2 linked regions of the Thiorhodovibrio winogradskyi genome follow. The protein of the gene in region 1 interacts with the protein of each later gene in a pairwise test. Links are inferred from orthologs where the notes say so. Each region holds a gene or a part of one and is shown in the gene's direction. Other genes may lie near its edges. The genes, in order: gyrA and gyrB.

Region 1 (17,074 bases):
GCTCATATCGAAGCGGGCAAACCCCTCTATGCCGAATGTGGTGGCATGCTGTCTCTGCTCGAGACCCTGACCGACAAACAAGGCCATGGCGCCCAACTGTCCGGTCTGTTGCCGGGCCATGGGCGTCTGCAACCGCGCCTCGCAGGCCTTGGCATGCAGAGCCTAGCAACCCCGGCCGGCGAGTTGCGCGGGCATAGTTTTCACCATTCGACCATGGACAGTTCCCTGATACCGAGCACCTACGGCATCCGCCAGCGGGATGGTGGTCGTGGCGAGCCGGTCTACCGTCATGGATCGCTGACAGCGAGCTATCTGCACCTGTATTTCCCCTCGGCGCCAGATGCGGCGGCAGCGTTCTTTCAAGCCTAAGCGGTGTTTCAGTCACCCTTGCGGCAGACAGAGCCTTGTTTGGCGTTGTAACAATCCAGGCTTGACAGGGCGGAATTCCGCAGAAATAATCAAACGCGAATCAGTCGCGTTTATTATTTTGGAGTCTATCCTATGGTCCGGTACCTGTTCGAGATCGCCGAGGAGCAGTCGCGGCTCTCGCTTTATGATGCCGATCGCCAGGCGCTGCTGGCGGAATTTGGGGGCGCCGAGGCACGGGAATTTCTTGCGTCGGTCGAGGGGCTCTATCAGATGGAAAAGGTCGAGGGCTGTTCTCGCTCGCATTCCGGGGGCTGCCGCGGGCATGGATGCTCTGCAGCCAATGATCCGCCCTCGGCCGGGAATGAGCTGCTGCGACAATCCCTGAATCAGGCCCTGGGAAAGCAGGGCATGGGGCACCTGAGCCACCAGATGCAAGGGGTGAATTTTCAGACACCAGGCAGGGCTGTTTTCGGGAGTTTCCCCTTGCTTGATGGCTTGTCGGGCGCTTTGTCCGGCTCGGCGAACTTGCCTGGTAGTGGGCGTCTGGCGCCGCTGCAACCGCTGACTGAAGCGGAGAGCGGGGCGCAAGAGAATCCCGAGGCCAAGATTTGCCGTGCAAAGATTGGCGAATCCGCCACCCAGGTAAAGAAAGCACGCTTGAGACAGCCCTCTAGTAAAGGACGCAAGTTATGGGACATTGACCACAAATATCACTGTCCGCTGATCGGCACCTGTCTGACTGCCGATGAATTGCGCCAACTCGGAGAGCGCCATGCGCATCGACCGAAGGAGCGGCTGAGCGACTTCGAGGTGCATATCAGCTTTGTCGCCGCCGCGCGCGAGCGCAATGGTTTATCCATCGCCACCCATAAACGCCTGGATAAAAAGTATGCCAGCGAGCTGCGTCTTCTCGCCAAGCGCCGAGATTCCGCTCAGCTGCAGGCTGACTGGCAGGACGCGTTGGCGACGGGGCAGGTGCCAGGCATACTCTGGGCGTTGCTCAGTCACCCGCTCACAGACGAAGCCTTGAGCGAGCGTATCTACGAAGACCTACACATGCTCTCCCACCAGATTGGCATGGGGCAGCGCGCCGAGGTGCGTCGTCTCCATGAATCCAAGGCGGAACTGATCCGCCTGCGGCATGACTTTGATGCATTGAACAAGCGCAGCCGTGCGCAACTCGACGCAGCCGCGCGGGAACAGCAGGAACTGACGCGTGCGCTGCGGGAGAAAACCGTCGCCAACCAACGCCTGCACGGACGAGTCGAGGCACTCACCCGGCAGTGCGAAACGGCCGATGCCGCCGGCGGTTCCCGGCGCCTGGCCGGACTGGAGCGCAAGCTGGCCAATCTGAACGCGCGCCTGGTGCGTATTCAGGACGAACGCGACCACTGGCGCCTGGCGTGCGCCGAGGCCGAAGGCCAGTGCGAACAGGCGCGCCAGACCTGCGGTGCGCTTCAGACCAGTATGCTGGCGCTGGAGCAGCGCCTGGCAGAACTTCTCAATGAGTCAGCGGATACTCCGAGCAGCGATCTCGGCGGCCGCCAGGTACTTTGTGTTGGCGGGAGACTGGCAACAGTCGAGCAATATCGCGCACTGACCAGAGGTTGTAACGGCAGTTTCGCACACCACGACGGCGGCATGGAAGACAATCAAAACCGGCTCGAAGCCATGCTGGCCACCGCGGATTTGGTGGTATGCGTGACAGAATTTGTCAGCCACGACGCTTATCGTCGCACCAAGCAATTTTGCAAACGCCACACCAAGCCACATGCCTTGCTCGCCAATGCCGGGCTGGGTTCCTTCAGCCAGGCGCTGGCGGAGTTAGCAGAGCAGGCCGAGCAGGTAGCACTGGCGGCGGCCTGACAGCTAAGTGTTTGGGCTTCTGGTTGGGATGACCACGGCATGCGCGGTTATCCCAAAGCTGATGCAGCCGTGTCAACTTGGGGGATGCGTCGCCGCTGATTCACGATCATGGCAACACCTTAGTACCTGTTGTCGCCATCGAGCAGATTGCCCAGACCACCAAGCACCGAGCCCTCGCCGCGACTGCCGCCGTGCTGCGGAGCCGCGGCCAGCATGCGACCAGCCAGGCGCGAGAAGGGCAGAGATTGCAGCCACACCCGCCCTGGACCGCTCAGCACTGCAAAGAACACCCCCTCACCGCCGAATAGGGCGGATTTAATACCGCCCACCTGTTGTACATCGAAGCCAACCTGCTGCTCGAAGGCAACGATACATCCGGTATCCACATGCAGAGTTTCACCCGGCTCCAGAGTCCGTTCAGTCACGCAGCCGCCTGCGTGGATGAAAACCAACCCATCGCCGTCAAGGCGTTGCATGATGAAACCCTCGCCGCCGAACAGGCCAGTGAGGATCTTGCGCTGGAAGAAAATGCCCAGGGCCACGCCCTTGGCACCGCACAGAAAGCTGTCTTTCTGGCAAATCAGGGTTCCGCCGAGGTCTGGCAGATGGATGGGGAGAATACTGCCAGGATAGGGCGCGCCGAACGCCACCCGCGCCTTGCCCTGGCCTCTGTGGGTAAAGACGGTGGTAAACAGGCTCTCGCCGGTCACCAGCCGCTTGCCTGCGCCAAGCAGCCTGTCCATCAAGCCGCCACCCTGGCCGGTGTGGGAGCCATCGCCAAAAACGGTGTCCATCTGGATGGCCGGATGCTTGTACATCATGGCGCCAGCTTCGGCCACTGCGCTTTCACCGGGGTCAAGTTCCACTTCGACAAACTGCATCTCGTGGCCAAAGATTTCGTAGTCCACCTCATCAGCACGCGTCGTGCGGACTGGTGGTGGTGGGGCGCCAGCGGGCATGGATGCGCCAGATCCGGTCAATTCGGCGACCTCGGCGATAGGCAGCCATTGGGCAAAACCCTCCCGCCAGGCATGGCCAGCCGGATTGGCGCTGGCGCGCATGCGTGCTTGCTGGGTGTCCAAGGGGCCAATTTGCTGGCCGCCGTAGCTGAGGTACCAGGTCATGTCGCAGTTCTCCCGTGCAATGTTTTCAAGGTGATATGCCCACGCAGCATTCTAAATGGTATTTTAGTGCTATTTTAGCGCCGGTTTGACTGTCCGTTGTCTGCTGCGGTCAATCAGGTTTTTTTCGCCTGTCGGTTAAACGTGGAGATGTCAATGTCTATGAATAGCTATCGGGAAGTCAGTTCGCGGTCCTGGGGCAGCCGACTAGCTGGCTCTGTGTCCGGCATTCTGGTCGGTCTGCTGCTAGTGATGGTGGCCGTGGGCTTACTTTGGTGGAACGAGGGGCGGGCGGTCAAGCGAGCCCGCGCGCTTGATGAGGGCCTATCCCAGGTCGTGGAGGTGGCTGCTGAGCGAGTCGAAACGGAGAATCAAGGTCGGCTGGTGCATCTATCAGGCCGTGCCGAGACCAAGGAGACGCTAACCGATCCGGTCTTTGGCCTGAAGGCGCAGGCACTCAAGCTAAGCCGGGAAGTCGAGATGTACCAATGGCGCGAGCGCAGTAGCTCTGAGACGCGCGAGAAAATAGGCGGCGGAACCGAGACGGTTACCACTTACAATTACGACCGCGGCTGGGAATCGAACGTGATCGATTCAGACAGCTTTAAAAAGCCCGAGGGACATATCAATCCGGCGCAAATGCCCTATGACAACTGGAGTCAGACAGCGAGTAGGGTGGAGCTTGGCGCCTTTCGGCTGTCGCGCGAGCAACTCGCGAAACTCAATGATTTCCGTCGTATCGACCTCAGTGACAGCACCCCTGGGTTGCGCCTGCCGCCGGGCGCCCAGCTCGCGGGCTCGGAAATCTATCTTGGCCAAAACCCGGGTGCGCCCCAAATCGGCGATGCGCGGATTCGTTTCGCTCTGGTCAATCCTCAGGATGTCAGTCTGGTCGCTGTACAGCAGGGCGACAGCTTTGTACCCTATCGGGCATCGAATGGCAATGAGGTATCGCTGCTTGAGCCTGGTGTCTTCTCCGCACAGGAGATGTTTCAGGCGGCACAGGATCGCAACCGAATGCTGACCTGGGTGTTGCGATTGGTTGGCGTGCTGGCCATGTTCATCGGTTTCCGCATGTTGTTTGGCACGCTGCGCGTCCTGGCTGCTGTGGTGCCCATGCTTGGACGCATGGTTGGCGTTGCGATCGGGCTGGTTGCGGGCATTCTTGCCGCGACCATCTCCCTGATCACAATCGCTTTGGCCTGGATCTTCTACCGGCCATTGTTCGGTGGTGGATTGCTGCTGTTGGGGCTGGCTTTGTTGTTTGGGCTCAAGCGGTCAAACCAGGCGAGCGCGCCGGTTACTGCCGATATGCCGGCATCCGCGGGGAGTCCTCCGCCGCCGCCACCGGTTTAATCGGTTCGCGCGGACCACCCGCTCTTATGTTTTCAGGTAATGGCTCGAGCTAGCGTCCTCCCCACGGAGCACAGCAGTGCCAAAAAAAGCCAGGGCGGTGATGCTCTCCTCGATCTCGAAGAAGGCGTGATCGCAGGAAGCGCGCACATACATAAGGGTGCCGGGTTGTACCGGCTGCTCGTCGTCCTCGACGCGCAGCCGACCGCGGCCCTTGAGGATGAGATAGACCTCGTCCTCCTCATGCGCCGAGGCCATGTCCTTGGAGCCTTTGGGAACATGGTAGAGCGAGCAGCTGAGTGAAGGGGTGCGGAGGAATTCGCGCATCGAGAGCACGTCATCGGGAATCAGCTTCTCGATGTCGGCGAGTTGGAAAATCTCCCAGTCTCCGGTTTGCACGCGGTTCATGGCTGGAATCCTATTCAGTGTTGACTGGTGAAGAGCCTGGTGAATGGCGGAGGATGCGCGCCGGCCCGTCATGCGGGCAGCGGCGCAGATGATTAGCGCGTGTTGCCGATCCAGCCAAGGGTCGGATCATAAGAGGGTAGGGCGCGGGCGCCAAGCTCCTGGTCGATCATTAAAAGGCCTTGGCCCTCGCCCTTGACGATGCGCAAGCGGTCGAGAATATCCTTGACGTTGGCTTCCTCCTCGACCTGTTCCTTGACGAACCAATCCAGAAAGGCGCCGGCGGCGTGATCGCTGTGCTCGCGGCACAGGCTGACCAGCTCGTTAATGCCTTTGGAGACCTCAAGCTCGTGCTGGTAGGTGTCTTCCATCAAGGCGGTGGCACTGTCCCAGTCATGCGGTGGCTCGGCGATGGCTGACAGACGAGCGCGCCCATCGCGATCAGTCAGAAAATCGAAAAAGCGCGACACATGGGTGAGTTCTTCCATTGCCTGCACTCGCATCCAGTGGCTGAAGCCGCGCAGACCCTGATGATCGGCCCAGGCGGCCATCGACAGATAGAGGTAGGACGAGTAGATTTCCTTGTTAATGTGCTGATTGAATTTGTTTTCAAGATCTTGGGTGATCATTTGGCTGGTCTCTTGGTTGGTGGATGTCAGGGCGCTGTGTGGTTGCGATGATCCCGCGTTCAGGCGCGCGTGAGGCACGCATATTGTGCCTTGCCCTAGTCAAGGGTTTGGGCCATTGCGGGTCTGATCCAAGGGATGGTTCAAGGGCTCGATCAGGAGTGGTGACGCCCGTGCCCTAATAATCCATGCCTGTTGCGCATTCTAAATGCGATGCATTCGCGCAATTGTATAGGATGATGCGTCCGGTTGGAATTTTCCTTGTGCGGCTCATGCGATCATTGTCGCCGCGCCGCATGGAGGCTCCAGCCAATGAGTTCCACTGCCCATCCTCAGGAGGCCGTCAGATGCCAGCGCCACGTCAACATTCCATGGGATCCGGGGGCGATTGTATCTGCCCAAAATGCCAGACCCGAATTCCGCACCACTCCGGAGTTCCTTGCCAGGATCAGGCCTGTCCGCAGTGCGGCGCCAAAATGCTGCGGGTTGGTTCCGATCATTATCTGAAATGGCGGCAGAAGCAGGGCGCTTGAATCCGACCTGGCAGACAGCCTTTAGCCCGCGCCCCAAACTGACGGCCAAAGGCTGCGCCTATTCGAAAAGATAAGTTCTTTATTCCCAGCGAAACAGGCGCGCGGCCAGGCCCATGAGCACCAGGCTAAGGCCGAGCAGTAACGCGATCCGCGGCAGCACATCAAGCAGGCCGGCTCCATCGATCATCACCGCCCGCGCTCCATCGACCAGGTAAGTCAGCGGCATGACTCGCGACATAGCCTGGGCGGCAGTGCTGGCGCCCTCCATCGAAAACCAGACGCCCGAGAGCAGCAGCATGGGCCAGGACAGCAAGTTTAGCAGACCATCGGCGAGTTCCTCGGTTTTGAGCCGGGCGGCCACCGTCAGCCCGAGGCTGATCATACACAGGGCGCCGGCAGCATAGAGCGCGATCAGCGCCAGGTAGGAGCCGCGCATGGGTGGATCGAGCAGGAAATAAGCACCGGCATAGACCAGAGCGCTGGCTCCCAGCACCACAATCAGGCGCGAGAGCACCTGGGCGATCAGAAATTCCATGGGTCGCAACGGTGTGGCCTTCAGTCGCCGCAGCACACCATTTTTGCGATAGCGTACCACCACCCAGCCGACACCCCAGAGGCTGGAGAACATCACATTCATCGCCAGCACCCCGGGAAGCGCCCAGTCGGCGTAGCTCAGCGCCAGGCCATCGGCCAGTTGGCGGCGGGGCAGGGCGGTGATGGGGCTGTTTGGGTTCGCGGTTGGGATGCCAGTTGGGTGAAGGGCCAGCCGGTATTGCGCCAACAGCAGTTCCTCCAGGATGGACGCTTGGCTGGCCTGAGGGTTCAGCCAGTAGCGCGGCGGTGACTGGGCCTCTATCAGCAGATCGAGTTGATGGCGTTCGACTTTCTGGATGGCGCCTTCAATGGCCGCGCGCTCATCCACAACAGAAATAACATTAATTTGCGGTTTGACCAGAAAGTTGGCCAGTGGACTGTCCGCGGCTGGCGCGCCGATGACTCCAATCTTGAACAGCGCCTGCTGCTGTCCGTCGAAAATAAAGGCGAAGGCCGCGATCATCATCACCGGCATGATGAGATTCCAGATCAGGCCGGCGGAGTCGCGATAGAACTCGCGATTGCGCGCGATGAAAATGGCGTAAATGCGTCCCCACATGGCAGTGGCCTCAGTTACGCAGGCGATGGCCGGTGAGTTTCAGGAACAAGTCTTCGAGATTGGGTGTTTCGACCCGCAGCGCGGTCAGTTCCGCGCCGATGCGTTCGAGCTCATCAAGCATGGGCGGTACCTCGGCGGTGGGAATTTCGATCTCGCCGTTGCGCACCAGGGCCGCGGCCGGCAGCGGGCTGGCGGTTGGCCAGGCGCTCTCGGGCAGGCGAATCATGGCGCGCGGAAAGTGCTCGCGCACCAGTGTCTTGGGCACGCCCTCGGCAATGATGCGGCCCTGATCGATAATGGCGATCTGGTCGCACAGGCGCTCGGCTTCTTCCATGTAATGGGTGGTCAGCACAATGGTCTTGCCGCGCCGGCGTACGGTCTCGATCAGTCCCCAGAAGTTGCGCCGCGATTGTGGATCGAGTCCGGTGGTGGGTTCGTCGAGAAACACCAGGTCAGGATCATTGACCAGCGCGATGGCCAGCAGCAGTCGCTGGCGCTGTCCACCCGAGAGCTTGCGGGTGTCGCGTTTGAGGATATCGCCGAGGTGACAGAGTTCGATCAACTCTTCGATGAGTTTAGAGCGGCTGGCGCGGCGCTGGTAAAGAGCCGCGAACATGGCCAGGGACTCGGCCACTGTCTGGAAGTCTTGCAGCGCCGTGGCCTGAAATTGAATCCCGGTGCGCTCGCGATAGGAGGCATCAAGTGGGCAACTGTCGAACAAAATGGTGCCACTGCTTGGCGTTAGAATGCCCTCAAGCATTTCGAGGGTGGTGGTCTTACCGGCACCATTGGGGCCGAGCAGGCCAAAACATTGTCCACGGCGAACGTAAAATGAGAGACCATCAACGGCGCGCACGCCGGGGTAGTCTTTGACTAAATCGCGTGCTTCGAGCAGAAAATTGCCGGGCATCTTGGGGAAGGGGGGGAAGGGGGGAGGCAGGCGCATCCATGCGCCCTTGGCAAGTCTTGGTGTCAGACGCTTACTTCTGTTCGGTCTTGCCGTCACCTTCCTTCATGGTGTTGATCTTGAGTGGCACATAGGCCAGACAGGTGCGCAGATAGGCGGTACCGACGGCGACCAGGCCCAGGATGGTCAGGATGATCTGACCGGTGAAAATACCGGCCAGCACCAGCAGGCCACCAACGGCGAAGCGAATGTTACGGTCTTGATCGCCAACGTTTTTTGGAAGATCCATGGGTCTCTCCTGAAGTTTCGTCATTTAAGGGTTGCACGGGGAAGTGATGAGAACGACGGGCTGCCAAGAACGGGCCGATCTCACTAAGGTTGGAAGCCCGATTTGATCACCGGGCTCGATGCTCTGCGGGACCGGGCCTAGCCGTCACGATGGTCGTGCGATTGAGGTTCAAACTGACCGGGATAGATCAACAGGCCAGATGTCTTGCGTAATCAACCGCAAGTGGTCTCAACTGACCAACACCGCAACAGTATACTGTGCCTCGTCGGATGCTGTCCTTGCGTTCCGACAATCGGGCGCTCCAACAAGCGGGTATTGCGGGTGCATGGACAGACCGCACGGTGGCGCCCCGACATCTTATAAAAACCACAGAGCCCCTAAATTATGCATGGTTTTTCTCTGTCGCGCTGGCTGTTTTGGGCGGCCATCGCATTTTTGCTCTTTCTGGCCGCTCGCCCTTGGTTTGAGCATTGGCTCATCAGCTTCAACGCCGAGCCACGTGTGGTCACTGCCCGCGGCGATCTGGCCGCGGATGAACTGGCAACCATCGAAATCTTCGAGCTTGTCAGTCAGTCTGTGGTCTATATTTCGACCATCTCCGAGATTGCCTTGCCCTGGACGCGCAATCTCGCCGAGGTGCGTCGTGGCACCGGCTCGGGTTTCATCTGGGATGACCAAGGCCACCTGGTCACCAATTATCACGTGGTTGCAGGCGCCTCGCGCGCCCAGGTGCGGCTGGCGGATCAGCGCACCTATGCGGCGAATCTGATCGGCGCGAGCCAGGAGCACGATCTGGCCGTGCTGCGCATCGCACTACCGGTGGCGGGTCCCAGTCCGGTGACCATCGGCACCAGCGAAGATCTGCGCGTTGGCCAGAAAGTCTTCGCCATCGGTAATCCTTTCGGGCTCGACTACAGCCTGACCACAGGCGTGGTCTCGGCGCTTGATCGCACCATCGTCTCTGAGGACGGCACTGAAATCCGTCGTCTGATTCAGACCGACGCAGCCATTAATCCGGGCAATTCCGGTGGTCCGCTGATCGACAGCGCCGGGCGACTCATTGGCGTGAACACCGCCATTTTCAGCCCGACCGGAGGCTTCTCTGGCATCGGCTTTTCAGTGCCGGTCGATACCGTCAACCGGGTGATCCCACAGTTGATCGCCTATGGGCGCTATATTCGCCCGCGCCTGGGGATTTTTGCTGACGATGACGCCAGTCAGGCAGTGTTAAAGGAATTGGGCGTCAGCGGGGTGCTGGTGTTGCGGGTCGAGGTCGGCTCCCCGGCGGATCGCGCCGGTTTGCGCGCAACCAGGCTGACATCCGGCGGCGGGATCATCCCAGGTGACATCATTCAGTCGGTGAATGGGCGAGCCGTCACGGACATGGGTGATCTGATAGAGATTCTGGAAGATTTTCAGATCGGTGAGCAGGTCAGACTCGCTATCTGGCGCCGCGGCCAGTTGCAGGAGCTGACCGTCAGTCTAGGTGGGGAATTGCCGCGTTTGGACTAGTTGCCGCCTTTGGACCAATGGCCAAAGCCGGTGGCTTGATGTTGTCTGAGGTTGCTGGGAAAACCGGAACCCTTGTACCGAACTCAAACACGAATCTAGACGCTGGCGCGGCGAATTAATTCGCGAATCAATTCGCCGCTGGCAGGACACCAGTTAGAGCCCGCACATGCCGCTCGGGCAGCAACCGCCAGTGCCGCAGGCGGGTGCCGGGGCCATACCGCTACCTAGGCTGTTGCTGGAGATCAGGTTACCGCCGTTGGCCATGCGATAGACGGGTGCATCCTCCGGCGTGTCGCCGCACGAAATCCGAGCTTGCGCGCAAAGCTCGCCCCAGGTCGAGAGCGACTCGCTCATGCGGTGGCTGACCTCCACCACCTGGCCATTGGCATCGCAGCGATAATCGTAAGTGGGCATGGTTATACCTCGTTCCCGTCAATGTTAAAGATTGAATATCAGCGTTTTCTAATGCACCCAATTATAGCGAAAATTTGCTCTGGGCAAAGTCATCCTGCCCTTGCTGATGGGATTCACCCAGAGCACCCTGCAGGGTGCGTGAGTGTATGCAGCCGCGATTAGGCTGTCTGGTTCGAACACCGAGGCAGATGCTCCGCGAGCCAATCGCGAATCTGTGGTGAAGCGCGAGCACCGCTAAAACGACCTTGTTCCTCGCCAGCGCAGAACAGCATCACCGTTGGAAAGCCGCGGACCCGATAGCGCCCGGCCAATTTCATGTTCTCGCCCTCGTCCACTTCCACTTTTGCCAGGCGCAGGCGCCCATCATAATCACTGAGCACACGCAATAGATGGGGCGCAAGCGCGTGACAGGGGCTGCACCAGGCAGCCCAGAAATCGACCAACACTGGGGTGCGATGCGAGGCGTCTAGCACCGATGCATTGAAGTCCTCGAGTCCGGTACTGAAGTCATCCGAGTGATCATAAGGCTGCGACGACATAAGAAAGTCAATCCTTATTAAGATTTACTAAGTAATTAATATAAAAGGTAATCTGGTATTAATTCCGAGTGCTCTCGCCAGATCCCTCCACGGCCAGGCGGACGCGCTCAGGGGCGTTCATGTTATTATTGGGAGTTTACCGAATTCGCCGACATTTCGCCTGCGAGCGCCCGCTTCTTCACGGCGATTTCGCATCATCACCCCAACCAGTCTCTTAGCGAACAAGCTGATTAGCCACGCCCATGCCGGATTTTGCCAAGGAAGTCCTGACCGTTAATCTCGAGGACGAGATGCGGCAGTCGTATCTTGATTACGCCATGAGCGTGATCGTCGGCCGCGCCCTGCCCGATGTGCGCGATGGTCTCAAACCCGTGCATCGTCGCGTACTCTTCGCGATGAACGAACTGGGCAACGACTGGAACAAGCCCTACAAAAAATCCGCGCGCGTGGTCGGCGATGTCATCGGTAAATATCATCCGCATGGCGACACGGCCGTCTACGACACCATTGTGCGCATGGCACAGCCTTTTTCCATGCGCTACATGCTGGTGGACGGGCAGGGTAACTTCGGCTCGGTCGATGGCGACTCACCCGCCGCCATGCGCTACACCGAAGTGCGCATGGCGCGCATCGCCCACAGCCTGCTTGATGATCTCGACAAGGACACGGTCGATTTCATCCCTAATTACGATGAGTCCGAGCACGAGCCAACCGTCCTGCCGGCACGCTTTCCCAATCTGCTGGTCAATGGCTCCTCTGGTATAGCGGTGGGCATGGCGACCAATATCCCGCCGCATAATCTGGGCGAGATCATCGACGCCTGCCTGAAGATGATCGATGAACCCCTGACCACCCTCGAAGACCTGATTGAGCTGGTGCCGGGACCGGATTTCCCCACCGCGGCCATTATCAACGGCGTGCGCGGTATCCGCGAGGCCTACCGCACCGGGCGCGGGCGCATTCAGTTGCGCGCGCGCACCGAGATGGAGACCCAGAAGCGCAGCGGGCGCGAGGCCATTGTTATCACCGAGCTGCCCTATCAGGTCAACAAGGCCCGGATGCTCGAAAAAATGGGCGAGCTGGTCAAGGAAAAGCGACTTGAGGGCATTGCCGAGCTGCGCGATGAGTCCGACAAGGACGGCATGCGGGTGGTGATCGAGATCAAGCGCGACCACCACGCCGAGGTGGTGCTGAATAATCTCTATCAGCACACCAACATGCAGACCGTCTTTGGCATCAATATGGTGGCCCTGGTCGACGGCCAACCGCGCCTGCTCAATCTCAAGCAATTGCTGGAATACTTCCTGCGCCATCGCCGTGATGTGGTCACCCGGCGCACCCTGTTCGAGCTGCGCAAGGCCCGTGATCGCGCGCATTTATTGGAGGGCTTCACGGTCGCCCTGGCCAACATCGATGAGGTCATCGCGCTGATCAAGGCCTCGGCCAGCCCGGCCGAGGCACGCGAGGGCCTGATGGCGCGGACCTGGGCAGCGGGGCAAGTGACCGGCATGCTTGAGCGCGCCGGTGCCGCCGAGACCCGCCCGGATGAACTCGACGCCCGTTTCGGACTGATCGGGGAGGGCGATCAAAGCGGCCGTTATCGTCTCAGCGAGCGCCAGGCGCGCGCCATCCTGGACCTGCAACTGCAGCGTTTGACCGGCCTGGAGCAGGACAAGATCATCAAGGAATTCGGCGAGATCCTCGAGAAAATCGCCGACTTGCTGGAAATCTTGCGCAATCCGGAGCGCCTGATGCAGGTGATTCGCGATGAACTGACAGCGATCCGAGATCAATACGCCGACGCACGCCGCACCGAGATTGTCACCGACCAAACCGATCTCACGCTGCTGGATCTGATCGCCCCCGAGGATGTGGTGGTGACGCTCTCACATGCGGGTTATGTCAAGGCGCAGCCGCTCTCGGAGTATCAGGCGCAGCGCCGCGGCGGCAAGGGACGTATCGCCGCCACCACCAAGGACGAGGACTTCATCGACCGACTGTTCGTGGCCAATTCCCATGACACCGTGCTGTGCTTTTCGAGCTTCGGCAAGGTCTACTGGCTCAAGGTCTACGAGATGCCCCAGGCCGGTCGCGGCGCGCGCGGGCGGCCCATTGTCAACCTGCTGCCGCTTGAGCAGGGCGAGCGCATCAATGCCACCCTGCCGGTGGCGGAATATGATCAGGATCGCTTTATCTTCATGGCCACCAGCAAGGGCACGGTCAAGAAGACGCCGATTAGCGAATTCTCACGACCGCTCTCGCGCGGCCTGATCGCCATCGATCTGCACGAGGACGAGTATCTGATCGGCGTCGCCGTGACCGATGGTCGCCAGGACATGATGCTTTTCACCAGCGCCGGCAAGGCGGTGCGCTTTAACGAGGAAAACGTCCGCTCCATGGGACGCACCGCCCACGGTGTGCGCGGCGTGATGCTGGAAGAGGGCCAACGCGTCATTTCCCTGGTTGTCGCCGAGCCGGGTGCCGTGCTGACAGTGACCGAAAACGGCTATGGCAAGCGCACCCCGGTCGAGGAATTTCCGACCAAGGGTCGCGGCGGCAAGGGCATCATTGCCATTCGCACCAGCGAGCGCAATGGTGATCAGATCGGCGCCGTCTTGGTGCGCCCGGGCGATGAAATCATGCTGATCACCAACGGCGGCACCCTGGTGCGCACATCAGTCGATGGCATTTCCCTGCTTGGTCGCAGCACCCAGGGCGTGCGGCTGATCAATCTGGGCGATGGCCAGCGTTTGGCGGGTATCGAACGCATTGTGCCGCTCAATGGCGACAATGATGGCGAGGATGACGAGGCTGGCGACCCGCGCGGCGGCAATGATGGGGACAGGCCGGAGAGTGAACCTGGCGCCGGAGAGGTTCATGGCCCGGATCTCGAGGGTGAGGGTGAGGCTGAGGATGGTGAAGACTAGGTGACGGATATGGGGCTGATACACACACGGATTGAGTTAATCAATCCGAGGGATACGTCCTTGAAGCCAATGAGTGTTGATGCCCTGGTCGACACAGGTGCAATAACGCTCTGCATACCAGAGCATATTGTCATCCAGCTAAAACTCAGTGAGCTGGAAAAGCGGGAAGTCACAACAGCGGATGGCAAGAAAACCCTTGTCCCTTACGTGGGCCCCATCCAAATTCGCTTTGAAAACCGCAATTGCTTTACCGGCGCATTGGTTTTGGGGGACTCCGTCCTGTTGGGGGCGATCCCGCTTGAAGACATGGACTTGGTGATTAACGCCAGATTGCAAGAAATGACAGTGAATCCGCAAAGCCCTAACATTCCCGCCGCTGTCGTCAAGAGGGCGAGCCCCTAACAGCCGTCGCGGCCAAGCCGGTTTCGCTCTCGATCAACCGAAATGGAGAAGACTGAATGACCCGACCCTACAACTTCAGCGCCGGCCCGGCCATGCTCCCGGAGCCAGTGCTCCAGCGCGCGCGCGAGGAAATGCTTAATTGGCACGATAGCGGCATGTGCGTGGCCGAGATGAGCCATCGCGGTAAGGAGTTCATGTCCATCGCCGAGGGCGCGGAGGCTGATCTGCGCGAGTTGCTCGGCATTTCGGACGAATACCGGGTGCTCTTCCTGCAGGGCGGTGCATCAAGTCAGTTCGCCATGGTGCCGATGAATCTGCTGCGCGGACGCACCAGCGCGGATTACATCAACACCGGCAGTTGGTCAAAAAAGGCCATTGCCGAGGCGCGGCGCTTCTGCACCCCAGCCATCGCGGCCAGCACCGAGGATGATCGCTTCAGCCGCGCGCCGGTGCAGGATGAGCTCAAGCTCTCCCCCGATGCGGCCTACGTCCATTACACGCCGAACGAGACCATTGAAGGGGTTGAATTCCCAGAGATACCCGACACTGGCGATGTGCCCTTGGTCGCTGATATGTCCTCAACGCTCTTGTCGCGGCCGCTCGATGTGTCCCGCTTCGGACTCATCTATGCTGGGGCGCAGAAGAACATCGGCCCAGCTGGTTTGACCATTGTCCTGGTGCGCGCGGATTTGATCGGCGAAACCCTGCCCGGGACGCCGGCCATGTTCGACTATGGCATTCACGCCAAGAATGATTCCATGTACAACACCCCGCCAACCTATGCTTGGTATCTGGCCGGTCTGGTGTTTGCCTGGCTCAAGGAACTTGGCGGGCTTGCGGCCATGGCGGAGATCAACCGGCGCAAGGCGGCCAAGCTCTACGCGGCCATTGATGATTCCAGCTTCTACGCCAATCCGGTCGAACCGCGCGCGCGCTCATGGATGAACGTGCCTTTCACCCTGGCCGATCCGGCGCTGGATGGCGATTTTCTCGCCGGCGCCAAGGCGGCTGGACTGCTGACACTCAAGGGTCATCGCTCGGTCGGCGGCATGCGGGCCAGTATTTACAATGCCATGCCAGAGGCGGGCGTCGAGGCGCTGGTCGAGTTCATGCGCGAATTTGAGCGCACGCGTGGGTAATAGGTCAGGAAATCCAATAGCAGGTCAGGGAATTCAAATAGCAGGGCAGGGGATTCACATGTTTAAAATTTTAACCCTCAACAATATCTCCCTCGCCGGACTGGAGCGCTTGCCGCGCGACCGCTTCGAGATCGCTTCGGAAATTGCTCACCCCGATGGCATTTTGGTCCGGTCGGCGAAAATGCACGACATGCAGATTCCCGAGAGTGTCCAGGCCATCGGCCGCGCCGGCGCTGGCGTCAATAATATTCCGCTTGAGACGATGAGCGCGCGCGGCGTGGCAGTATTCAATGCGCCCGGGGCCAATGCCAACGCGGTCAAGGAACTGGTGCTTGCCGGCATGTTGATCGCGGCGCGCAATCTGGCGCAAGGCTGGTCCTTCGCGCGTGGCCTCTCCGGGGAGGACGCGGCGATCAGCAAAGCTGTCGAAGCGGGCAAGAAAGACTTCGTCGGCTTCGAGCTGCCCGGGCGCACTTTGGGGGTCATCGGCCTGGGCGCCATTGGCGTGCTGGTGGCCAATGCCGCGCGCGCGCTGGGCATGAAGGTGATCGGCTACGATCCCAGCATCACGGTGCGGAGCGCCTGGAAGCTGGAATCCAACGTGCAGGCAGCCGTGTCCATTGACGATCTGGTGTCGCGCGCGGACTTTATCAGCTTTCATGTCCCCCTGACCGAGCACACCCGCCACATGATCAACGCCGAGCGCATCGCGGCCATGCCCGATGGGGCGGTGCTGCTGAATTTCTCCCGTGATGGCATTATCGACGACAGCGCGGCCATCGCGGCACTGGACAGCGGCAAGCTCTATGCGTACGTTTGCGATTTTCCCAGCAATCTGCTGAAGGATCATCCGCGTGTGGTGACCCTGCCGCATCTCGGGGCATCGACACGGGAGGCCGAGGAAAACTGCGCGGTCATGGTAGCCGACCAGCTCCGCGCCTATTTGGAAGACGGCAATGTGCGCAATTCGGTGAATTTCCCTGACATCGATCTGCCGCGCAACGGCGGCTATCGCATTTCAGTGGTGAACAGCAATGTGCCCAACATGGTCGGGCAGATGTCTACCCTGCTGGCCGAGTCTGATTTGAATATCATCGATATGCTCAATCGCTCACGCGGAGATCTCGCGGTGACGCTCATCGACATCGACCAAGCCTGCCCGCCAGCGACGCTCGACCACATCCGAGGTATCAAGGGCGTGTTGCGGGTGCGAGCCTTGGGTTAATAAGCCAATGACTGACTCCACCGCTCGCTTGAAAGCGGTGCGCGAGCGCATCGACGCCACCGATGCCGAGATTCTGCGGCTGTTATCCGTGCGCGCACGTTGTGCGCAGGAAGTCGCCGAAATCAAGTCCGCGCAGGCCCCCCAGAGCCACTTTTATCGTCCCGAGCGCGAGGCCGAAATTCTGCGCCGCATCAAGGCGGACAATCCTGGCCCGCTGCACGACGAGGAAGTCGCGCGCCTGTTTCGTGAGATTATGTCCGCCTGTCTGGCGCTGGAAAAACCTCTCTCGGTGGC
Region 2 (7,042 bases), 2.6 Mb from region 1 along the record:
ATGCCCTTCTAATTGATGATGTGCAATTTTTTGCTGGCAAGGATCGTTCACAAGAAGAATTTTTTCATACCTTCAATGCTTTGTTTGAAACTGGTCAGCAAATTATTCTTTCCAGTGATCGGTTTCCAAAAGAAGTTAACGGCCTTGAGGAACGACTAAAATCTCGGTTTGGTTGGGGTTTAACCGTTGCAATTGAACCTCCTGATCTTGAAACGCGAGTGGCAATCCTTCAAAGTAAGGCGAATTTATTTGGTATCCATCTCCCGGAGGATGTCGCTTTTTTCGTAGCAAAACGTCTTCGTTCCAACGTTCGAGAACTTGAAGGGGCACTTCGGCGCTTAGGTGCGAACTCTAGCTTTACTGGTGTTCCAATAAATTTGGAATTCGCAAGATCCGCATTGCACGACATGCTTATTGCCCAGGATAAGCAAGTGACGATTAATAATATTCAAAAAATGGTAGCTGAATATTTCAAGATTAGAACTTCGGATTTACTCTCAGCCAAGCGCACTCGGTCCATTACCCGTCCACGACAGATTGCTATGGCACTGGCAAAAGAACTAACCAAAAACAGCCTACCTGAAATTGGTAAAGCATTTGGTGGGCGAGATCACAGCACAGTGATACATGCAGCTAAAAAAGTTCAGGAATTGAGAAGTCAAGATTCACTCTTTGACGAAGATTTTAAGAACCTGTTGAGAATTATGACATCATAGTTGTGGATAACTACGGTATAAAGTGAGGAATCAATTCATGCACATTTTATTCACAGTTTATTTGTTACTTCTTGCACGATGTTTTGAGGAGCTTAAAATATTGAAATTACGTATAATTCTTGATTAATATGAGATATGCCAAGGCATCTACTATAACTACTAGGTATTAATATTATTATGAAGATAGAAGTATATCGTGACCATCTGATTCCAGCTCTGATCAGCGTTGCCTCTGTAGTGGAACGGCGGCAAACCCTTCCAATTCTAAGTAATTTGCTGGTTAAGACTTTGGAAAATAGTTTAGTTTTGACGGCAACGGATCTGGAATTACAGATTTCATGCAATGTTGAGGGAACGATTGATGTGCCAGGTGCGATTACTTTGCCGGCAAAAAAACTTGCAGATATATGTAAAGCGCTTCCAGACAATAGTGTTATCAAGCTTGAAGTCGCTGATAAACGCGCAATAATACGTTGCGGACCTAGTCGTTTTATGTTAAGCACGATGCCTGCTGAAGATTATCCTGGACTGGAGGGAGATTCAGTCCATCAAAGTTTTGAAATTGATACAGAACTATTATGTAGGATGTTTGAGTGTACCAGTTTCGCAATGGCACATCAGGATGTACGTTATTATTTAAATGGTTTGTTGGTGCAAATTCATTCTGGGAAGCTTGTTTTGGTGGCTACTGATGGCCACAGATTGGCAAAATCAGAACTATTAATGCCGGCCTTGGATGCTTGGGAACAGGAGAAGCAATTGATATTCCCGGCTAAAACGGTTTCTGAACTAAAACGCATGCTAGGGGGAAAATTTGGAGCAACAACAATATTTGAAATTGGTGATCGTTCTGTTGTTATTCGAATTGGTAAAAATGTTTTAACTACCAAACTAATCGATGGTCGATATCCTGATTATGAACGCGTTATTCCATATTCACTTAAGTATACAACTACTATTGATAGAGAGACTCTCAGAAATGCTTTGACAAGAACCGCGGTTCTTTCTTATGAAAAGCAAAAAGGAGTTCGTATGACCTTTGCGGATGGATCTTTGAAGTTAGAGGTTAGCAATCCTGAGCATGAGGAGGCACAAGAAGATATACCGATTGTATTTAATGGTGATGATACAACCATAGGCTTCAATGTTAGTTATTGGCTCGATGTTTTAAATGCCATGACCGGGAATTTGGTAGAGGTTCGATTTTCAGATTCTGAAGTCAGTTCAATATTAGTTGACCCTGAATCAGATGGAGAACTTTATGTAGTAATGCCAATGCGGATTTAACCTATCAGGGGAAAATTTTTTTATTGATTTTGATGAACTTTTCTGTTGTTTGTCATGGTTGTTTCATGTGGCTTGAGATCCTTCAAGGTGAGGGGATTCGCAATTTAGCACCATTTAATATAGAGTCGAAAAAGGGAGTCAATCTTGTTCTTAGTAATAATGGGGCATGTAAGACAACCTTCCTTGAGGCAGTTTGTTTTTTAACCCATGGAGGAACTTTTCGAGGAAAAAAGTATGGACAGATGCTGAATACCAATGTAAGTGATAGGAAACGTGGTTTTACTTTTTTGGGGCCTGATCGATCTGATCTACAGATCTGGCATAAAAGTCATACTAAGCTGGTTCTCGAGGAGAAAAGGCTCACGTTTTTTTTACTGCATTGGATGATCCTGAGATTGAGTGCGATAAGGTGTTTCACGTGGAACAAGGTCGTATCCGTAGTGCTGATGGCAAGCTTTGACTTTGTGCACAATCATAAAAAATACTCGATGTTTGGCAGCGATTGCTGCGTTTTTAGCGTTATAATGTTTAATTAACTGGCCAACTTACTGACGTTTTAGACTCGATGGGTTACGATTCCACAAATATTCAGGTTCTTCGTGGACTGGATGCTGTTCGCAAGCGGCCCGGGATGTATATCGGTGACACTGATGATGGTACCGGACTACATCATATGGTTTTTGAAGTTGTTGACAATTCTATTGATGAGGCCTTGGCTGGATATTGCAATGAAATTAGAGTGATTGTGCATCCAGATGGATCTGTTTCTGTCACAGATAATGGACGAGGGATCCCGGTTGATATTCATACCGAGGAGAATCGTTCAGCGGCGGAAGTCATTATGACGGTGCTCCATGCAGGGGGTAAGTTTGATGATAATTCGTATAAAGTATCAGGAGGTTTGCATGGTGTAGGTGTATCTGTTGTCAATGCGCTTTCCGAGACTCTTGAGTTGCGGATATGGCGAGATGGGACACTCTATGGACAAAAGTATCATATGGGTGTGCCTGAACAGCCATTAACAGCAATTGACAAAGTAGAATCATCGGGTACTGAGATTCGCTTTAAACCTTCTAAGGAAGTGTTTTCTGACTGTGAGTTTCATTATGATATTTTGGCAAAGCGTCTACGTGAATTGTCGTTTTTAAATTCAGGTGTACGTATTCAGTTACGTGATGAGCGGGTCGACCGAGAAGATGTTTTTGAATATAAGGGTGGTATTAAAGCATTTGTTGAACATTTGAATCGTAATAAAACAGCGATTCATAGTTCGGTCATCTATTTCACAGATGAGAGAAATGATCATGTCGTTGAAATAGCTTTACAATGGAATGAAAGCTATCAAGAGACCATATTTTGCTACACTAATAATATTCCACAAAAGGACGGTGGTACCCATTTAGCTGGTTTCCGTGCTGGTTTAACACGTACGCTGAACCAATACATCGAACGAGAAACATTGGATAAGAATCAAAAATCTCGACCAATTGGAGATGATGCCCGTGAAGGACTCACGGCTGTTGTCTCAGTTAAGGTACCAGATCCAAAGTTTTCATCTCAAACAAAGGAAAAGCTTGTTTCTTCTGACGTTAAGCCAATTGTTGAAGCTTCTTTTAGTGAACACTTGAATATATTCCTTGAAGAGAATCCCACTGAAGCTAAAATAATTGCTAATAAGATGCTGGAGGCAGCACGTGCCCGTGAGGCAGCTCGAAAAGCACGTGATATGACACGTCGCAAAGGCGTTTTGGATGTAGCAGGTTTACCTGGAAAGCTTGCTGACTGTCAAGAAAAAGATCCAGCTGGATCAGAGCTCTTTATAGTCGAGGGTGATTCTGCTGGTGGATCTGCTAAACAAGGTCGAGATCGTGCTTTTCAGGCAATTCTCCCTTTAAAAGGAAAAATTCTAAACGTTGAGAAGGCAAGGTTCGACAAAATGTTATCTTCGGCCGAGGTGGGTACCTTGATTACTGCCTTGGGCTGCGGTATTGGTCGCCAGGAATACGATCCGGAGAAACTGCGTTATCACCGCATCATTGTGATGACCGATGCTGATGTTGATGGCGCGCATATAAGAACCTTGCTGTTGACGTTCTTTTATCGGCAAATGCCCGAATTAATCGAAAGAGGGCATATTTATATCGCACAACCACCTCTTTATAAAGTTAAGCGAGGAAAACAAGAGGATTATCTTTTAGATGATGTAGAGTTGAGTGTATCCTTGCTTCGTGCTGCCTTGGATAACACTAGACTATACCTTAGGGCTGATACTCCACCGATGTCCCCCATGGTCCTCGAAGAACTAACGAGGGAATTTCAAGTCTATCGTGCAATCATTGCTCGATTATCGAACCGTTACGATTCACTTTTCCTCGTTGAACTTTTAAATCTGCCTCGACTTACCTTGGATTCATGGAATGATGAAACGACTCTTAGACCATGGATTGAGTTATTGTCGGAGCGTTTAAGGCTTAATTGTGAGACATCGGTCGATTACCACGTGTCAATTCACAGCGATGGGAATATCGAGCAAACTGGCCTAGAAATAATTCGTTCGGTTCATGGTGTTCCAGAAAGTCGTATTGTTTCATTTGAGTTTTTCTTGTCAGCGGATTATTTAAAAATTGCTGCCTTAAGTGAAAAACTTGATGGTTTGGTGGGGCCAGGCGCGCGAGTCGAAAGGGGTGATCGGAGTACAGATATTTCCACATTTATCAGCGCTTACGACTGGCTATTTGGTGAAGCTAAACGCGGTTACCAAATTCAGCGGTACAAAGGTTTGGGAGAAATGAATCCAGGGCAGCTTTGGGAAACAACCATGGATCCTGAATGTCGTCGACTATTACGGGTAACAATTGAAGATGGAGTCGCTGCTGATCAGATTTTTACAACCCTGATGGGAGATCAGGTTGAGCCGCGAAGGGAATTTATAGAAAGAAATGCCCTTGAAGCGGGAAACATAGACGTCTGATTTTACTTAGCAATCATTATTATTATAATGTTTTAGTAAAACAAGACTAGTTCAGATTTACATCAGAATCCATAATTGCGTACATTTTGTTAATCGACGACTAAACGATCAACACGTCGAAAGCCGCGCGGTAGCAATGCACCGCGACGGCCACGCTCCCCTTGATAGTGCAATTGGTCTGATGGTTTAAGACGGAATTGCCGTTGGTTCGCTTCAATAATAAGAGTTTGATCATTCTGGACTACGGCAAGACCACTTACGCGCTCACCCTCGTTGTTTAGGTTAGGTGACGGGATAGTGATCATACGATTACCCTTTCCCTTAGCGAGCCCAGGTAAATGTGAAACTTTGAATATAAGTAAATGTCCAGAGTTAGTAGCAACGGCTATCCAAGCATTTTTGGCATTTAAAACTTGAACTGGTCTGAGAAGTTGGGCGCCATCTGGCAAATGGATAACTAATTTCCCTGATTTTGTCTTGGCGATTAGGTTTTCTGTCGAGCAGATAAATCCATAACCTTGGTCTGACGCCAAAACATAGTATATTTGAGGTTCTCCGCTTATAACCGCCTTAAATATTGCACCAGCTGGTGGTTCTAAACGTCCGGTCAATGGCTCTCCTTGCCCTCGTGCTGAAGGTAGGCTGTTTGCTGGTAATGAGTAGGCACGTCCAGTTGAATCAAGGAAAACAGCATTCTGTTGACTTCGCAAATGTGCTGCCATTGCAAAGCCATCTCCACTTTTGTATGTCAGTGCAAGGGGATCTATCTCATGGCCTTTGGCTGCTCTCACCCACCCTTTTTCTGAGAGTACGACAGTCAGGGGTTCGCTTGGCATGACTTCAATGTCTGTAAGTGCGGTGCCTGCATCTCTTTCTGCGATAGGTGAACGTCGCGAATCCCCAAATTTCTCAGCGTCTTGTGTGATTTCTTCAATAATCAATTGCGTCAACGCTTGCTGATTTCCAAGTAAGAGTGAGATCTCTGCTTGCTCTTTTTTGTGCTGATGTTCTTCAGCGCGGATATTAACTTCTTCGAGTCTAGCAAGTTGACGTAATCTGGTATTTAAAACGTAGTCTGTCTGTGCTTCGCTCAGGTTAAACCTATCCATGATGATAGGTTTTGGCTCATCTTCGTTGCGGATAATACGTATAACTTCATCAATGTTGAGAAGTGCGACCAGCAAACCCGCTAGCAAATGTAGGCGATCCTCAACTTTTGTAAGACGATGTGTGAGTCGGCGTCGGACTGTTCCTCTGCGGTATCTGAGCCACTCGTGCAAGATCTCGAGAAGGCCCATGACATGAGGTCGTCCGTCAAGGGCAATTAAATTCATATTGACGCGATAGCTTTTCTCAAGTTCTGTTGTCGCAAAAAGATGTGACATCAGCCGTTCAAGGTCGACGCGATTCGATCTAGGACTGATGACTATTCTGGTCGCGCATTGATGGTCGGATTCATCACGAAGATCTTCGACCATGGGGAGTTTTTTCGCCTGCATTTGTGCTGCAATCTGTTCCATGATTCGGTTTCCGGATACCTGGTGTGGCAAAGCAGAAATAACAATGTCTCCTTGTTCTATTGAGTAGCGGGCACGCTGTCTGATGGAGCCGATTCCGCATTCATAAATGCGCTTGAGTTCATTGGATGAACTAACAATTTCCGCTCCTGTCGGATAATCAGGAGCGGGCACTAGTGACATGATGTCATCTAGTGCGGCCTTTGGGTGTTTAAGTATATGAATACAGGCACTTGCGACTTCGCGCAAATTGTGTGGTGGGATATCAGTCGCCATACCAACTGCGATGCCAGATCCACCATTTAAAAGTAGGTTTGGCAAACGAGCGGGCAGTTGGGAGGGTTCTTCAAGGGTGCCATCAAAGTTTGGCTGCCAGTTTACGGTTCCCTGTGCAACCTCGGAAAGAAGCAACTCTGCATAGGCCGCTAAACGGGCCTCGGTATACCGCATTGCAGCAAAGGACTTGGGATCATCAGGTGCGCCCCAGTTTCCTTGACCATCTATGAGAGGATAACGGTAGCTAAAGTCTTGTGCCATTAAGACCATGGCTT

Evidence for each region.
Region 2: the proteins of gyrA (region 1) and gyrB interact in binary tests that used the Escherichia coli proteins (3 or more experiments, as listed by UniProt). The link is inferred for Thiorhodovibrio winogradskyi from one-to-one orthologs.

Annotation. Positions count from the first base shown.
Region 1 is NZ_CP121472.1:2,630,781-2,647,854, reverse strand. Bases 10,989-14,214 are described here. They hold gyrA (DNA gyrase subunit A), read left to right. Parts: upstream 10,989-11,329; coding sequence 11,330-14,014; downstream 14,015-14,214. Other genes in these bases: Thiowin_RS11690 (clan AA aspartic protease), read left to right, coding at 14,084-14,214; Thiowin_RS11700 (thioredoxin family protein), read right to left, coding at 10,989-11,087. Also shown: Thiowin_RS11760 (cobyrinate a,c-diamide synthase), read left to right, coding at 1-369; Thiowin_RS11755 (DUF2325 domain-containing protein), read left to right, coding at 502-2,235; Thiowin_RS11750 (TIGR00266 family protein), read right to left, coding at 2,355-3,359; Thiowin_RS11740 (TMEM43 family protein), read left to right, coding at 3,513-4,712; Thiowin_RS11735 (cupin domain-containing protein), read right to left, coding at 4,737-5,117; Thiowin_RS11730 (ferritin), read right to left, coding at 5,210-5,743; Thiowin_RS11725 (ABC transporter permease), read right to left, coding at 6,353-7,426; Thiowin_RS11720 (ABC transporter ATP-binding protein), read right to left, coding at 7,437-8,372; Thiowin_RS11715 (YgaP family membrane protein), read right to left, coding at 8,407-8,622; Thiowin_RS11710 (S1C family serine protease), read left to right, coding at 9,007-10,134; Thiowin_RS11705 (FmdB family zinc ribbon protein), read right to left, coding at 10,288-10,548; more of Thiowin_RS11700, read right to left, coding at 10,707-10,988; more of Thiowin_RS11690, read left to right, coding at 14,215-14,416; serC (3-phosphoserine/phosphohydroxythreonine transaminase), read left to right, coding at 14,473-15,555; Thiowin_RS11680 (phosphoglycerate dehydrogenase), read left to right, coding at 15,614-16,780; pheA (prephenate dehydratase), read left to right, coding at 16,788-17,074. UniProt on the Escherichia coli protein: A type II topoisomerase that negatively supercoils closed circular double-stranded (ds) DNA in an ATP-dependent manner to maintain chromosomes in an underwound state.
Region 2 is NZ_CP121472.1:647-7,688, forward strand. What follows is about bases 2,169-5,271. They hold gyrB (DNA topoisomerase (ATP-hydrolyzing) subunit B), read left to right. Parts: upstream 2,169-2,568; coding sequence 2,569-4,974; downstream 4,975-5,271. Other genes in these bases: Thiowin_RS25115 (AAA family ATPase), read left to right, coding at 2,169-2,539; parC (DNA topoisomerase IV subunit A), read right to left, coding at 5,064-5,271. Also shown: chromosomal replication initiator protein DnaA, read left to right, coding at 1-716; dnaN (DNA polymerase III subunit beta), read left to right, coding at 894-2,003; more of Thiowin_RS25115, read left to right, coding at 2,069-2,168; more of parC, read right to left, coding at 5,272-7,042. UniProt on the Escherichia coli protein: DNA gyrase negatively supercoils closed circular double-stranded DNA in an ATP-dependent manner to maintain chromosomes in an underwound state.